3 regions of the Streptomyces sp. NPDC093149 genome follow, and region 1 is predicted to be linked to each of the others. Evidence: riboswitches for the same ligand, from Rfam matches in the RefSeq annotation. Region 1 holds a riboswitch; each other region holds the start of a gene.
What was found. A riboswitch is a leader RNA that binds a small molecule or an ion and turns the genes downstream of it on or off. The one in region 1 is predicted to bind cobalamin.
Positions count from the first base shown of each region.

Region 1 (5,519 bases):
CGAATGGGGCCTGGGCGGACGGTCGTTCGGCACCTGGGTCACCTGGTTCCTGCTCGGCGGCGACCTGTACACCGCGTACACCTTCGTCGCCGTGCCCGCGGCGATCTACGCGGCGGGCGCGGCCGGCTTCTTCGCCGTGCCGTACACCATCCTCGTGTACCCGCTGATCTTCACCTTCCTGCCACGGCTGTGGTCCGTCTCGCACAAGCACGGGTACGTCACCACCTCGGACTTCGTCCGCGGACGCTTCGGCTCCAAGGGCCTCTCGCTGGCGGTCGCCGTCACCGGCATCCTCGCCACGATGCCGTACATCGCGCTCCAGCTCGTCGGCATCCAGGCGGTGCTGGACGTGATGGGAGTCGGCGGCGGCGAGAACACCCACTGGTTCGTCAAGGACCTGCCGCTGCTGATCGCGTTCGCCGTGCTGGCCGCCTACACCTACTCGTCCGGCCTGCGGGCACCGGCGCTGATCGCGTTCGTCAAGGACGGGCTGATCTACCTGGTCATCACGGTGGCGATCATCTACATCCCGATCAAACTCGGCGGCTTCGACGACATCTTCGCCAAGGCGGGCGAGGCGTTCTCGCAGACCAACCCGGCGACCGGCAAGCCGCGCGGCGCGCTCGCACCCGGCGAGGCGGGCCAATGGGGTTACGCCACCCTGGCGTTGGGCTCGGCGCTCGCGCTCTTCATGTATCCGCACTCGATCACGGCGACGCTCTCCAGCCGCAGCCGCAACGTGATCCGGCGCAACACCACGATCCTGCCGCTGTACTCGCTGATGCTGGGCCTGCTCGCTCTGCTCGGCTTCATGGCGATCGCCGCCGGAATCAAGGTGGACAACGGGCAGTTGGCCATCCCCCAGCTGTTCGAGAACATGTTCCCCGACTGGTTCGCGGGGGTCGCGTTCGCCGCCATCGGCATCGGCGCTCTGGTGCCCGCCGCGATCATGTCGATCGCCGCCGCGAACCTCTTCACCCGCAACATCTACAAGGACTTCCTGAAGCCGGACGCCACCCCGGAGCAGGAGACCAAGGTCTCCAAGCTGGTGTCCCTGCTGGTGAAGGTCGGTGCGCTCGCCTTCGTCCTCACCATGGACAAGACGGTCGCGATCAACTTCCAGCTGCTCGGCGGGATCTGGATCCTCCAGACGATGCCGGCCCTGGTCGGCGGCCTGTTCACCCGCTGGTTCCACCGCTGGGCGCTGCTCGCGGGCTGGGCGGTGGGCATGGTGTACGGCACGGTGGCCGCGTACGGGGTCGCCAGCCCGACCCAGGCGCACTTCGGCGGTTCGTCCAAGGAGATTCCCGGCATCGGCGAGATCGGTTACATCGGCCTGACGGCGTTCGTGCTGAACGTGGTCGTGACGGTGGTGCTCACGTTCGTCCTGAACGCCGTGAAGGCGCCCGCCGGAATCGACGAGACCGCCCCGGGCGACTACACGGCCGACGCGGGCGACCCGGGCGTCCAGGTCGAGCTCCCGCCCGCCACGGCCGGAGCTCCGGGCGGCGGCCACTGACGAACGCTCCGACACCTGCCGGCGGCCCGCCGAGCCCCCTCCCACGGGGCTCGGCGGGCCGTCCGCGCGATCAGGGGCCCCCGGGCTCCGAACAGGGCCGTACAGCTCGTTCTGCAGGCCCGGCCCGCGTTGCACGACACAACATGTGGGGGCTGCCTCATCGGGCGGCCCCCACATGTATGCTCATGCTCGCTGTCGCCGCAGGGGAATCCGGTGCGAATCCGGAACTGTCCCGCAACGGTGTGTTCGGTGCGCTTTTGCGCACCCCCGAGCAAGTCCGAGGACCTGCCGACAGCGCATCCGGCTCGACCGAACCGGATGCCAGACGTCCGGGCCTCGCGGATGGGCCGGTGGACGCCGTACGGAGTGCTGCCCCGCCCGGGCCCGCCTCTGCCCGGCTGCCCCGTTCCCCGCCGGCCCCGAGCCGAGCGAGGGAGAGCACCACGTGACCATCGCGCCAGCCGATCCGGCTTCAGTCGCCGTGTCCGAAGCGGCCGAGTCCGAGGGGACCGCACACGACGGACCGGGGACCGCACTGCTGCGGACCCTGACCGACCTCACCGTCGATCTGCCCGACACCGACCCCGGTCGTGTCGCCGCCGCCGCGCTGCGCGGCCGCAGCGCCCGGTCGGACGAGGCCGAGCTGCGCTCGCTGGCCACCGAGGCCGCCGCAGGGCTGATCTCCGAGGACCCCGCCTACTCCCGGCTCGCCGCCAGGCTCCTGACCCGCACCATCGCGGACGAGGCGGTCGGCCAGGGCGCGGTCTCCTTCTCCGCCTCCGTCGCCGTCGGGCACCGCGAGGGCCTGATCGCGGACCGGACCGCCGAGTTCGTCGCGCTGCACGCGGACGCCCTCGACGCGCTGGTGGCACGCTCGCTCGCCGACGGCGCCGACGACCGGTTCGGTTACTTCGGGCTGCGGACCCTGCACAGCCGCTATCTGCTGCGCCACCCGCACACCCGCCAGGTCATCGAGACGCCCCAGCACTTCATGCTGCGGGTCGCGTCCGGTCTCGCCGAGGACGATTCGCAGCGCGCCCTGGACGAAGTGGCCGCGCTGTACGGGCTGATGAGCCGGCTCGACTATCTGCCCTCCTCGCCGACCCTGTTCAACTCCGGTACGCGGCACCCGCAGATGTCCTCCTGCTATCTGCTGGACTCCCCGCTCGACGAGCTCGACTCGATCTACGACCGCTACCACCAGGTGGCGCGGCTCTCGAAGCACGCGGGCGGCATCGGGCTCTCGTACTCCCGCATCCGCGCCCGCGGTTCGCTGATCCGCGGCACCAACGGGCACTCCAACGGCATCGTGCCGTTCCTGAAGACGCTCGACGCCTCCGTGGCCGCGGTCAACCAGGGCGGCCGCCGCAAGGGCGCCGCCGCCGTCTACCTGGAGACCTGGCACGCGGACATCGAGGAGTTCCTGGAGCTGCGCGACAACACGGGCGAGGACCAGCGGCGTACGCACAACCTCAACCTGGCGCACTGGATCCCGGACGAGTTCATGCGCCGGGTCGACGCGGACGGCGACTGGTCGCTGTTCTCGCCCGCGGACGTGCCCGAGCTGGTCGACCTGTGGGGCGACGACTTCGACGCCGCGTACCGGGCCGCCGAGGCCAAGGGGCTGGCCCGCAAGTCGATGCCGGCCCGCGAGCTGTACGGCCGGATGATGCGTACCCTCGCGCAGACCGGCCAGGGCTGGATGACGTTCAAGGACGCCTCCAACCGGACCGCGAACCAGACCGCCGAGCCGGGCCGCGTCGTCCACTCCTCGAATCTGTGCACCGAGATCCTCGAAGTCACCGACGACGGCGAGACGGCCGTCTGCAACCTGGGTTCGGTCAACCTCGGCGCGTTCGTCGCCGACGGCACCATCGACTGGGAGCGGCTGGACGCCACCGTCCGGACCGCCGTGACCTTCCTCGACCGGGTCGTCGACATCAACTTCTACCCGACCGAGCAGGCCGGCCGCTCCAACGCGAAGTGGCGCCCGGTCGGCCTGGGCGCCATGGGCCTCCAGGACGTCTTCTTCCAGCTGCGGCTGCCCTTCGACTCCCCCGAGGCACGCGCGCTCTCCACCAGGATCTCCGAGCGGATCATGCTCGCGGCGTACGAGGCGTCCTGCGAGCTCGCCGAGCGGTCGGGCCCGCTGCCCGCCTGGGCCGAGACGCGTGCCGCGCGCGGGGTGCTGCACCCCGACCACTACGACACCGAGCTGAACTGGCCGGAGCGCTGGGACGCCCTGCGCGCCCGCGTCGCGCGGAGCGGCATGCGCAACTCGCTGCTGCTCGCCATCGCGCCCACGGCGACGATCGCCTCGATCGCAGGTGTGTACGAGTGCATCGAGCCGCAGGTCTCCAACCTCTTCAAGCGCGAGACGCTCAGCGGTGAGTTCCTCCAGGTCAACGCGTACCTGGTGGAGGAGCTGAAGCAGCTCGGCGTGTGGGACGCACGGACCCGTGAGGCACTGCGCGAGGCGAGCGGCTCCGTGCAGGGTTTCGCCTGGATCCCCGAGGACGTGCGGGCGCTGTACCGCACGGCGTGGGAGATCCCGCAGCGCGGACTGATCGACATGGCGGCGGCCCGTACGCCGTTCCTCGACCAGAGCCAGTCGCTGAACCTCTTCATGGAGACGCCGACGATCGGCAAGCTCTCCTCGATGTACGCGTACGCCTGGAAGCAGGGGCTGAAGACGACGTACTACCTGCGCTCACGCCCGGCGACCCGGATCGCCCGTGCGGCCTCCGGCCGGGCCGCGGCCACCGCCCCCATCCCCGTACAGCAGGCTTCGACGCCCGACGCCGACGCGATCGCCTGCTCCCTGGAAAACCCCGAGTCCTGCGAGGCCTGCCAGTAATGAGCTCCACCGACTCCGAGAAGAACCTGCTCGACCCGGGCTTCGAGCTGACCCTGCGGCCCATGCGCTACCCGGACTTCTACGAGCGCTACCGCGACGCGATCAAGAACACCTGGACGGTGGAGGAGGTCGACCTCCACTCCGACGTCGCCGACCTCGCCAAGCTCTCCCCCGGCGAGCAGCACATGATCGGCCGGCTCGTCGCGTTCTTCGCGACGGGTGACTCGATCGTCTCCAACAACCTCGTGCTGACGCTGTACAAGCACATCAACTCCCCCGAGGCGCGGCTGTATCTGTCGCGGCAGCTCTTCGAGGAGGCCGTGCACGTCCAGTTCTATCTGACGCTGCTGGACACCTATCTGCCCGACCCGGACGACCGTGCCGCCGCTTTCGACGCGGTCGAGGAGATCCCCTCGATCCGTGAGAAGGCGCAGTTCTGCTTCAAGTGGATGGATTCGGTCGAGAAGATCGAGCGGCTGGAGACGAAGGCCGACCGCCGCCGCTTCCTGTTGAACCTGATCTGCTTCGCGGCGTGCATCGAGGGGCTGTTCTTCTACGGTGCGTTCGCGTACGTCTACTGGTTCCGCTCGCGGGGTCTGCTGCACGGTCTCGCCACGGGTACCAACTGGGTCTTCCGTGACGAGACGATGCACATGAACTTCGCGTTCGAGGTCGTGGACACCGTCCGCAAGGAGGAGCCCGACCTCTTCGACGACGAGCTCCAGCAGCAGGTCACCGACATGCTGAAGGAGGCCGTGGCGGCGGAGCTGCAGTTCGGCCGCGATCTGTGCGGTGACGGTCTGCCGGGCATGAACACGGAGTCGATGCGGCAGTACCTGGAGTGCGTGGCCGACCAGCGGCTCACCCGGCTGGGCTTCCCGGCGGTCTACGGCTCCGAGAACCCGTTCTCGTTCATGGAGCTGCAGGGCGTGCAGGAGCTGACGAACTTCTTCGAGCGCCGGCCGTCCGCGTACCAGGTGGCGGTGGAGGGATCGGTCGCGTTCGACGACGACTTCTAGGTCTTTCGGTCGGATCGGGCCGGGTCGGCGAGCCCGGCGTGATCCGCACTAGATCCTCGCCCAGCTTCTGACGTAGGGACGCCGCGCGGCCGTGACCGGTTGCGCGGCGTCCGTCGTTTCCGGG
Region 1 covers NZ_JBIVON010000001.1:1,131,125-1,136,643, reverse strand. Annotated here, with positions in the region: gene mctP (monocarboxylate uptake permease MctP) at 1-1,519, shown strand, start outside; cobalamin riboswitch at 1,692-1,827, shown strand; gene ACIQCZ_RS05335 (ribonucleoside-diphosphate reductase subunit alpha) at 1,965-4,376, shown strand; gene ACIQCZ_RS05330 (ribonucleotide-diphosphate reductase subunit beta) at 4,376-5,395, shown strand; gene ACIQCZ_RS05325 (hypothetical protein) at 5,444-5,519, opposite strand, start outside.

Region 2 (5,519 bases), on a different contig from region 1:
GACCGAACGACCGAACCGGGCCGGGGCAACCGTACGTGGCGTCAGCCCGCCATCGGCAGGGCCCTCCGCGACGGCACCGCGTGAAGTTCGTCCATGGCCACCGCCTCCCCGCTGTCCATGTCGACGTAACTGACACGGACGATCGGGTCGTCACCGGTGTCCCGCCCGGCCGTGGCGTCGAGTGCGAACACCACGGCGACCGGGCGCGCGTTCTCCCGGTCCCCGTACACACCCGAGTACTGGAGAATGCGCCAGCCGTCCTCCTCCCAGTGGTCCAGCAAGGCGGACCGGACCACTGGTGCGGCGGCCTGCCAGGCGAGGGAGTTCTCCAGGAGTTCGACACTCGCCGCGACCGGCACCCGGTCCCTGCCGACGGTTCCCAGGAGCGGGTGGCCGAAGACACGCAGCCTCGTCCGGCGCAGCGGCAGCAGCCACCATCGGTCGAGGTCGGCCGAGAGGGCGACCAGAACCGCCGCCGCCCCGGCCAGGAGGACCAGGGCGCCGGCAGGCCGCTCGGAGATCGCCGACCACCAGGTGCCCTGTGTCACCGCCACCGTGACCCCGCCGATGACCACGACCGCCGCCCGTGCGAACGCCCGCCAGGTGATGGGGGTGTCCTCACTTGCCGAACAGCCGCAGGAGGACTCCGGCGCCATGGTCCGGCCATAGCCGAGGTAGACGAGGAAGCCCGCCCCGAGGACCGCTGCGGCAGCCCCCGGCACCGGGTTCGCCGGCGTCATCAGCAGACCCGCGGCGATCAGGAGTTCACCCGCGCCGGTCGCGCGCAGCACTGTCGTAGCCCGCTCACTGCTGCGCAGAATGCGAGCCAGTGCCGTCTTCGGCGCCTGCTGTGCGGTGCCTCGGCTGAACATCTTGACCGCTCCGGTCCACCCGAGCAGGCCCGCGAGGACCAGCGGGGCCAGGCCCGTTGTCAGTGACAGCATCTCTTCCTCTCCCTGTGTCCTTGGGCCCGCATCAGTGCCCGACGGAGATGCGGACGACATCCACGGAGTTGTCGGACGGCCGCCAGGCGCCGAGCACTTGGGCGCTCTGTCCGATGCGCAGCCGGGACAGGTCGGACGTCAGCGCGCGGCCGGCGTAGGAGGCGCTGGCGTCCGGGGCGACGTGACCGACCAGTTCGTGCCGGCCGTGGGCGAGGTGCAGCCGGTTCTTCGCGATGCCGCGGATCTGCGTGTCCAGATTGACGATGTTCACCCACACCGCGTCGGCGGCCACGGTGCCGTCGGGCATCGTGACGCCGCGCGCGTAGAGCCCGTCGCCGACCTCGATCACTTCGGCCGTGGTGGCGCGGACTTTCCACACGCTGGTGACGTTGGTCATCTGAACCCGGGAATGGCCGCCGTTGGACCCGGCCACCTCCAGAATGCTGCCGGTGATGCCCGTGATCCGCCCCTCCACGAAGGTGGACGTTGCTATCGCGGGGTCGAGCGAGGGTTCCGCGGCGAAGGCGGCCTCGGCGTCAAGTCCGCCGAGCGCGGTCGCGCCGATGATGGTCGCCCCACCCAGCGCGGCGTTGGTGAGGAAGCGCCGCCTGCGCATCCCGTCGGCCCGGTCGTGTCGTACGGTCATGTCGGCGCTCCTCACTCGTAGATGTAGACCGGCAGCTTGCCCGAACTCAGGTTGCCGATCGCCGAGAAGGCTGCCGGGGTGAGGTCGAGGACACGGTTGGTGCGGCAGGTGCCGTTGCAGCAAGTCGCCTCGCCGCACCAGTCCTTGGTGCGCGGGCCGCAGTCGGTGATGGTGATGCACACCGTCGCGCCTGAACACTGGTGCTTGACGTTCATCACCGCACCGCAGCCCCGTCTGGGTATGTTCTCGCCACAGAGGTCGGGCCGGGTGATGTTCCAGCATGCCTGTGAGGCGTTGGGCCACGCGCCGTGGTACGCGCTGGACTGGCAGTTACCGCAGGCGCCGCCGCCGGCGCTGGAGCACGGGCCCCAGGCGTTGCCGCAGCAGAACCAGCTGGTTTCACCGGCCCACAGGCTGGTTGATCCGCAAGCCATCGTGTTGCCTTTCTTTTGATTTGACGAGTACATGACAATCTCTGGCTCGGCCGCCGCCGCAACACGTCAAAGGGAGACGACCGCGTTCCGGCCGAGGATGGCTGTCCGAGCGAAGCAACTCAATGATGCGCGTAGACAAGCAGGTTGTATAGACGGCCGCGTTCCGCATGAGTCGAGCACCTGGCTCCGCGTCGATCGACGGCGCCAAGCCCTCCCCACGGCGCGCCGACGCTCATCTCCCAGGGCTGATTCATAGTCCTGGCGGCTCCGAGAACCAGCAGGTCACAGGGATGTGACGAACCTTCACCACGGCGGCGCACGCAACGAAGCTCCGGTGATCAAGGGAACCTCCCAGGTCACCCGACCACCGGAGCTCCGATGTGCCGCGGGATCCTCGGTCCAGGACTTGGGCGGATAGAGTTCGCGGTCCACCAGCGCCCGGCCCTTGGCGGAGGCATAGGCGGCGAATACCGCGATCCGGCAGTTCTCCGTGTGGTCGACGGTGCCGGATTATTGCCGTTGCACCCCGGCGGAGACGGTGCCCTTCTTCAGGAAACCGGTGTCGTCGACGATCAGCACGCCGTCCGGCCGACCGAGCCGCTCGGCTATGTTGTCCCGCAGGTCGTCGCGGATCTCATCCGGGTCCTACTGGCGCCACGACAGCAGCCGCTGCAGCCCGTACGGAGTGTCCTGGCCCGCGTGCTCGGCTATCTGCCAGCTGTTCTTGCGGCCCACCGAGCCCAGCAAGCCGCGCACGTGGTCCCGCATCCGCCGCCGCGGCTCGGCCCGACCGAACCGCTCTCCCACCCGCAGCAGCAGCGAGTCCAACTCGGCATCCCACAGACCAACTTCGACATCGCTCTCCGTCTCCATGACTGGTTCAACGCGCCGTGATCGAGTGAGTCACGAACCACCGCTACCCTGACAGAGTGTCAGCCCAATAGGCTTCAAAAGGGTCCCTGTGACCAGGACAAATGGAGAAGCACGACTGGAGTGCTAGAGGCACTGTTTCTCGGATCTTCGGACGTGGGTGGGGTGTTGGGGGCAGGGTGGCTGTATGGGCCGTTGGGATCTGACAGCGCCCAAACCACCGGGCGGCTGGCGAACAAGCTCGGCACCTGCTTGCGACCGAGCGTCCTTGTGGTCGACGAGGTCGGCTACCAGCCCCTCTGGCTGTGTACCCTCGGTCGTCGCGGACATCGGCGTCCGGGGTGGATCGGGACCAACAGTGCGAGGGGCAGGCCCTGCCTGAATACGCGGTCTGACAGAATGGGCTCCGAAACTCAGGCGACGCGCGTCAGGAAACCGGTGTGAATCCGGTACGGTCCCGCCACTGTGACCGGGCTGCAGCAGTCCGGAAGCCAGATACTGGCCGCGCCGCCTTCTCGTACAACCCAGGGGACGAGGACATCCCCCGGAAAGGCTCGGCCATGCCCCGGATCCGCCGTGTACCACTCGCGTTCATACCGCTGCTTCTGCTGTCGCTCACCGGTTGCGGTTCCGGCACGGGCGGTGAGGGCAAGGCAGAGGCCGTACCGGCCGCCAACGGTTTTCCCTACACGGTCACCAACTGCGGTACGAAGACAACCTTCGACGCCCCGCCGAAGCGAGTCGTCACCATGAACCAGCACGTCACCGAGATCATGCTGGCCCTCGGGCTCCAGGACCGGCTGGCCGGAACGGCCTACCTGGACGACAGAATCCTGCCGAAGTACCGGTCCGCGTACGCCAGGACCAAGGTGCTCGCGAAGGAGTACCCCTCCCGGGAGGTGCTGCTCGGCGCCAACCCCGACTTCGTGTACGGCGGGTACAGCAGCGCCTTCGACAAGGCCAAGGGCCAGGACCGGGCGGGGCTCCAGAAGGACGGCATCAACACCCGGCTGAACATCGAGAACTGCACCCAGGGCAAGGTCGGTATCGATCAGCTCGCCACCGAGATCACCCAAGTCGCCAGGACCTTCGGCGTAGCGGAGCGCGGCAAGAAGCTGCTTGCCGAGGAGCGGCAGAAGATCGCGGCGGTCGAGGCAGATCTCAAGGGCTTCTCGCGTCCCTCGGTGTTCGTGTACGACTCCGGCGACAGCTCCGCGTTCACCGCTGGCGGTAAGGGCATCGGCAACGAGATCGTCCGGCTCGCCGGGGGCAGGAACGTCTTCGCGGACCTCGACGCCACCTTCGGCGACGTGGCCTGGGAGCAGGTCATCAAGCGCAAGCCCGAGGTGGTCGTGATCTACGACTACGGAGGCACCTCGGTGGCGGCCAAGAAGAAGCGGCTGATGAACGATCCGGCGCTCGCGGACGTGCCGGCGATCAAGAACAAGAAGTTCGCGGTACTCCCGCTGTCCTCGGCCGTGCTCGGTGTCCGCGTCGCCGACGCCGTGCAGGACCTGGCCGGGCAGTTGCACCCCGGCACTCCGTGAGCGCGGAGTACGCCCGCCCCGGTCCGAAGTCCGTCCTCCGCTCGCCCCCCGTCGTGATCGGCGTTCTCATGGTGCTGCTGCTCGCTGCGGCGGTGGCCGGTCTGGCGCTCGGCCCGGTACGGATCCCGCCGGGCGAGGTACTGAGTACGGTCCTGGGTGGTGAACGCACTGGTGCGTACCCGACGATCGTGTGGGAGGTACGACTGCCGAGGGTGCTGCTCGGGGCCGTCGTCGGCGCCGGGCTGGCCCTGTCGGGCACGGTGCTCCAGGCGCTGGTGCGTAACCCGTTGGCCGATCCGTTTCTGCTGGGCGCCTCGTCCGGGGCATCAGCGGGTGCTGCCGTGGTCGTCGTGCTGGGGGTCGGCGCCGGGGCGGCCACCGACGTGGCCCTGCCCATTGCTGCGTTCGCCGGGTCCATGGCCGCGCTGGTCGCCGTCTACGCGATGGCCCGGCGCGGCGGCACCATGACAACGGGCCGGCTGATTCTGGCCGGGGTGGCGATCCAGTACGTGCTGTCCGCGTTCACCAGCCTGATCCTGGTCCTGTCCGCCCGGGCCGAGCATGTGCGGGCGATCCTGTTCTGGACACTGGGCGGGCTGGGTGGCGCCCGCTGGGACCAACTGGCGCTTCCTGCCTCAATATTGGGCTTCGGGGCCGTACTCCTGATCAGCCTGGCCCGTCCACTGGATCTGCTGCTGACCGGGGAGGAAGGGGCACGCAGCCTCGGCCTGGACCCCGGGCGCTTCCGGGGCGGGGTCTTCGTGCTGGTGTCACTGATCATCGGCGTACTGGTCGCCTACAGCGGGGCGATCGGCTTCGTCGGCCTGATGATTCCGCACGCCGCCCGAATGATCGTCGGCGCGTCCCATCGCAGACTGCTGCCGGTGGCGGCGCTCGGCGGGGCCGCCTTCCTGCTGCTGGCCGATCTGCTGGCGCGGACCGTGGCAGCCCCCGAAGAGATTCCCGCCGGGGTGATCACCGCCCTGGTGGGCGGCCCGTTCTTCCTCTGGCTGCTGCGCCGCTCCAGCCGTACCGAAGGGATCACCGGATGAGCCCGGCACCGTCCCCGACGGCGCTC
Region 2 covers NZ_JBIVON010000013.1:162,254-167,772, forward strand. Annotated here, with positions in the region: gene ACIQCZ_RS32185 (MauE/DoxX family redox-associated membrane protein) at 42-944, opposite strand; gene ACIQCZ_RS32190 (cell wall protein) at 976-1,590, opposite strand; gene ACIQCZ_RS32195 (RlpA-like double-psi beta-barrel domain-containing protein) at 1,602-1,805, opposite strand; gene ACIQCZ_RS32200 (hypothetical protein) at 1,795-2,043, shown strand; gene ACIQCZ_RS32205 (transposase) at 2,535-2,657, opposite strand; gene ACIQCZ_RS32210 (hypothetical protein) at 2,670-2,897, opposite strand; partial or broken gene ACIQCZ_RS32215 (ATP-binding protein) at 3,102-3,194, shown strand; cobalamin riboswitch at 3,293-3,416, shown strand; gene ACIQCZ_RS32220 (ABC transporter substrate-binding protein) at 3,455-4,441, shown strand; gene ACIQCZ_RS32225 (FecCD family ABC transporter permease) at 4,510-5,493, shown strand; gene ACIQCZ_RS32230 (ABC transporter ATP-binding protein) at 5,490-5,519, shown strand, end outside.
Region 2: linked by a shared signal. The riboswitch ahead of ACIQCZ_RS32220 (ABC transporter substrate-binding protein) and the one ahead of ACIQCZ_RS05335 (ribonucleoside-diphosphate reductase subunit alpha) in region 1 are both predicted to bind cobalamin.

Region 3 (5,519 bases), on a different contig from region 1:
GGTCGAGCGGGTCGCCGACCTGCAGCGCGCTCGCGGCGGCGGCGAACGCCTCGGCCGTCTCGTCGTAGCGGGAGCGCGGGACGAGGATGCGGGTCTGGGCGACGCACGCCTGGCCGTTGATCATCCAGGCGAAGGGAACGATCCCGGCGACGGCCGTCTCCAGATCGGCGTCCGGGAGGATCACGGCGGCGGACTTGCCGCCCAGTTCCAGTGTGACCCGGGTGAGGTTGCGGGAGGCGACCTCCATCACCCGTCGCCCGGCGGCCACGGACCCGGTGAACGACACCTTGTCGACGCCGGGGTGCCCCACCAGGTACTCGCTGACCTCGCGGTCGGCGGGCAGGATCGACAGCACCCCCTCCGGCAGCCCGGCCCCGGCCACGATGTCGGCCAGGACGTAGGCGTCCAGCGGGGATTCGGGCGAGACCTTGAGCACGGCGGAGCAGCCGGCCAGCAGCGCGGGCGCGAGCTTCGCGGCGGCGGTGAACTGCGGAACGTTCCACGGCACCACGGCCGCGACCACCCCGACCGGCTCCCGGCGCACCAGCAGCGGCCCGAGAGCCCCGTCCCGGCGCTCCTCGTACGGGAAGGTGCGGGCGACGGTGATCGCCGCGTCCCACACCATCATCGCGGCGAGCGCCTGCACCATGACGCTCGATGTGTACGGGGTGCCGTTCTGCGAGCTGACGACCCGGGCGATCTCCTCGTACCGCACGGCGAACGCGTCCTTGATCCGGGTGATCACCACGATCCGCTCGTCCAGGGTCATCCGCGGCCAGGGCCCCTCGTCGAACGCCCGCCGGGCGGCGGCGACGGCCCGGTCCACATCCCCCTCGCAGGCGTGCGGCACCCGGCCGATGACCTGTTCGGTGTGGGGCGACACGACCTCGATGACATCCCGGCCCAGCGGATCGACCAACTCCCCGCCGATGAACAGTTTTCCGTGTTCGACAAGCTCGGTCATGGCTGCTGCCTCCCGCGACCCGGCACGTTACCTGACTCCGTGTCAGAACTGATACCAGTTCCAGTTCCAGGAGTCCACGGCTTCGACGACGCGCGCGGCCGGACGGCCGCCGTCGCACCACCCGGGCTTTCGCGGCACGCCCCTCGCTTCCACGGTGTGCCGCACGGGTAGGGACGAGAACGACCCCGTCCCCCACGCACCCGCTCCAGAGGTTCCGAATTCCGCCGGCTCAGAAGGGAAACACGTGCGCACCCCATCCCGCACCGAACCGAATCACCCATCCACCCCGGGGCCAGGCACCTGGGAACACCCCCTCGTGGGTGCCTGGTTGCTGAGCACCTTCGCCATCATGGACGCCTCCGGCGACACGCTCGAACACCCCCTCGGGCAGAGTCCGACAGGACTGATCACCTACACCGCCGACGGCCACATGTCGGTGAGCGTGCTGAACCCGGACCCCGAGCCCTCCCCGGAGGAGGGGACGGCCGGACCGGTCGACACCGCGACCCTGTTCAGGACTTCTCCGTACCTGGGATACGCGGGCACCTACGAGGTGACGGGCGACCTGGTCGTCCACCATCTGCGGATAGCGTCCTTGCGCCCATGGGTCGGCACCACGCAGGAGCGCCGGTGGCGGGTGGAGGGGGACCGATTAACCCTGCTCCCCCCGACCGAGGGAGCCGGCGACGGCGCGCGCGCCCCGCGACTCGTGTGGCACCGGCCGGCCGCGGACGCCGCATGAGCGACGAGTGATCCGGGTCACCGGCCGCCCGGCCGGTGACCCGGCCCCACCGCCCGGCGCGGGGCTCCGGCCGTACGGACCGCCCCGCGCCCGGTACCCACCGGCACGGCCGTCCCGTGATCCCGTGCACCCCGAACTCCCCGGGCACGCCGGGCAGATGGACGTACCGACAGATGGTCGACCGGGGCTACTACTGTAACAAGTTCTCGTTACAGTGGGCGCGGTGCGCCGCACGCCGTACGTCCGGTGCGCCGACCAGGCCTCGAAGAGAGATGGGGAGCCCATGACGCAGGTGACCGACCATGGCGGGGGCGTGCACAGCATCAAGGTCCCCATCCCTGACAATCCGCTCGGCCACACCCTCGTCCATGTCCTCGACACCGATCGCGGGCCGGTCCTGATCGACACGGGCTGGGACGATCCGGAGGCGTGGGACACCCTCACCGCGGGGCTCGACGCCATCGGTACGGGCATCGGCGACATCCACGGTGTGGTCATCACCCATCACCACCCCGACCACCACGGCCTCTCCGGCCAGGTGCGCGAGGCGTCCGGGGCCTGGATCGCCATGCACGCGGCGGACGCCGCGATCGTGCGCCGCACCCGTGAGGCCCGGCCCAGCACCTGGCTGTCGTACCTCTTGACGAAGCTCACGGCGGTCGGTGCGCCCCAGGAGCATCTCGCGCCGCTGCGGGCCGCGGTCGAGGGCGGCCGGATGCGCACGCTGCCGGGGCTGCGGTCCGCGCTCCCGGACCGGGAGATCGTTCCGGGTGAGCTCCTCGGCCTGGCGGGCCGCCGACTGCGGGCGATCTGGACTCCGGGGCACACGCCCGGTCATGTCTGTCTGCATCTGGAGGAGGAGCATCCGCGGAATCTGCCGGGCCGGGGGCGGCTGTTCTCCGGGGATCATCTGCTGCCGGGGATCAGCCCGCACATCGGGCTGTACGAGGACCCGGACGCCGCGCCGGGCACCGCCCCGTCCGCCGGGGGAGACCCCATCGGTGACTACCTCGGCTCGCTGGAGCACATCGGCCGGCTCGGCGTGGCGGAGGTGCTGCCCGCCCACCAGTACGCGTTCACGGACGCCGCGGGGCGCGTACGGGAACTCCTGGACCATCACGAGGAACGGCTGACCGGACTGCTCAAGCTGCTGGCCACCCCGCTCACGCCGTGGGAGCTGGCCGAGCGGATGGAGTGGAACCGGCCGTGGGAGCAGATCTCGCACGGTTCGCGGAACATCGCCGTCTCGGAGGCCGAGGCGCATCTGCGGCGTCTGGTCAGGCTGGGGCGCGCACAGGCGGTGGCGGGGAGCGAGCCGGTGACGTACATCGCGGTGTGAAGGGCGCGGCGGGCCGTCGGGCAGGGGGCTCGTTTCGCCCTCTCCCGGCCACCCGGGCACCGGCACGGGCCGGACTTCCGGCGAGCGCGGTGCGACGTCGCCCGTCGGGCCCCCGGGGCCGCGCCCGTCCCGTGGGGGACGAGCCCCCGGACGGCCCCGGAACCCGTCCGACCCCGCCCGGTAGAGTGTGCGGGTCGTCATCATGCCCGTTCAGGGGGAAGCCGGTGCGAATCCGGCGCTGACCACGCAGCCGTGAACCGTCGTCGCAGACGGTGAGCCGGAATGCCCTGTCCGCGGTCGTGACCGGCTCGCGACCTCCGGAACCCCGGTGGTCGGCACCGTCGAGGTATACGGAGCCGGAGCCTGGTGCCTGAGCGTGCCTGTGCCCGGTTCCCCGCAGGAGAGGCCCCGCCCGCCATGACCGTACGCCGCAGCGCGGCAACGCTCGCCGCCATCGCCACCGTGCTCTGTGCGGCCGCTGCCCCGGTCGCGGTGGCGGCGCCGTCCCCCACCCCTTCGCCGTCCATCGCCCTGCCGTCCGGGCTGTACGGCACGAAGGACCCGACCTACGACGGTGTCTGGCGGCAGTCGCTGGCCTTCCTCGCCCAGCGGCTGGAGGGCGTCACGCCCGCCACGGAGTCGGTGGACTGGCTGATCGCCCAGCAGTGCGAGAACGGCGCCTACGCCGCGTACCGGCCCGACGTGTCCCGGCCCTGCACCGGGAAGACGGTGCTGGACACCAATGCCACCGCGGTCGCCGTGCAGGCGTTCGTCGAGGTGGGCGGGCACCGGGACACCGTGAACAACTCGGTCCGCTGGCTGAAGTCCGTACAGAACGAGGACGGCGGCTGGGGCTACACCGCCGGCGCGCCCAGCGACGCCAACTCCACCTCGCTGGTGATCGGCGCCCTCGCCCGGCAGGGCCAGCGGCTCGCGGACATCACCACCCCGAACGGCAAGACCCCCTACTCCCCGCTGCTCGCGCTCGCGATCCCGTGCGGCGGCAAGGACGGCGGCGCCTTCGCCTACCAGCCCGACAAGGCCGGCAAGCTCGCCGCCAACGCGGACGCCACCGCCGCCGCCGTGCTCGGCACGATGGGCAAGGCCCTGGCCGTCGGGAACAACGCCGCAGCCAAGGGGACCAGCTGCCACCCGGGGTCCGGTCTCACGCCCGAGCAGGCCGCCCAGAACGGCGCCCACTACCTCGCGAACGCCCTCGCCACGAGCGGCCACCTCGACCTGGCCCCGATGCCCGGCGCCACCGACACCACCCCGCAGCCCGACTTCGGCAACACCGCGGACGCGGTCGTCGCCCTGTCCGCCGCGGGCCACCAGGACAAGGCCGCCAAGGCCGTGGCCTGGCTGAAGAAGAACGCCGGCCCCTGGGCCGAGCAGAACGGTCCCGCCGCCTACGCCCAGCTGGTCCTGGCCGCGCACGCGACCGGCTCCGACGCCCGCGACTTCAACGGCGTCAACCTGGTCGACCGGCTGAACGCGACCGGTCCCGCGCCCGCAGCCGTCACGACGCCCGACCCGTCCGCCGACACCGGGTACGAGGCCACGGAGAAGGACCAGGTGCACAGCGGCGACGACGTGATCGGTGGCGTGTGGTGGTTCATCGGCATCGGTCTCGTCGTCGCCGCTGCCGCGGCCTTCCTGATCAGCGGCCGGCGCAAGAACCGGCAGCTGTGAGGCGGGCGGGAAGGGCCACCGCGCTGCTGGTGGCCCTGGCTGCCGTCCTGGCCGTGCTCGGCGCGGGGACGGCCCAGGCGGCCGGGTACCGGTACTGGTCGTTCTGGGAGGGTTCCGGCACCGGCTGGACGTACGCCACCCAGGGCCCGTCCCTGGTCCGGCCGGACGACGGCACGGTGCAGGGCTTCCGGTTCTCGGTCAGCGAGGACTCCCAGGACTCGGCGAAGCCGCGCCGCTCCCCCGACTTCGCGAAGATCTGCGCGGACACCCCGGCCCAGGGCGGCACCAAGCGGGTCGCGCTGGTCATCGACCCGGGCACGGCGGCGGACGCCCCGGCCGGCGAGACGCCGCCCGCGCCGCGTACCGCGTGCGCGCGGGTCGCCCCGGACGCGAGCACCGCCGAGGCGCTCGCCTCGGTGGCCAAACCCTTGCGTTACAGCGGCGACGCGCTGCTCTGTGCCATCTCCGGCTATCCGGGCTCGGGCTGCGGCGAACAGGTCTCGGGCGACGGGCACGCGACGCCTTCGGCGACGGTGTCCCCGGGCGCCGCCGCCTCCGCCGGTTCGGGCGGCTCCGGCGGCGGGCCGTCCGCCGGGGTGCTCGTCGGCGTCGGCGCCGTTCTCCTCCTCGGCATCGCCGCAGTCGTGCAGGCCCGCCGCCGCCGCGGATGACCGCCCCGACCAGCGGCCCGGTGACCGGCGCCACCGGCACCGTCCGGCCGCGCCGGCCGCTGCGCGCCCCCGGGGCGACCCGGAGCAACGCCCTGCCCGCCGGGGCCTGGT
Region 3 covers NZ_JBIVON010000002.1:782,338-787,856, reverse strand. Annotated here, with positions in the region: gene ACIQCZ_RS10050 (aldehyde dehydrogenase) at 1-964, opposite strand, end outside; gene ACIQCZ_RS10045 (lipocalin-like domain-containing protein) at 1,281-1,706, shown strand; gene ACIQCZ_RS10040 (MBL fold metallo-hydrolase) at 1,990-3,045, shown strand; cobalamin riboswitch at 3,220-3,355, shown strand; gene ACIQCZ_RS10035 (prenyltransferase/squalene oxidase repeat-containing protein) at 3,463-4,737, shown strand; gene ACIQCZ_RS10030 (SCO2322 family protein) at 4,734-5,408, shown strand; gene ACIQCZ_RS10025 (energy-coupling factor transporter transmembrane component T) at 5,405-5,519, shown strand, end outside.
Region 3: linked by a shared signal. The riboswitch ahead of ACIQCZ_RS10035 (prenyltransferase/squalene oxidase repeat-containing protein) and the one ahead of ACIQCZ_RS05335 (ribonucleoside-diphosphate reductase subunit alpha) in region 1 are both predicted to bind cobalamin.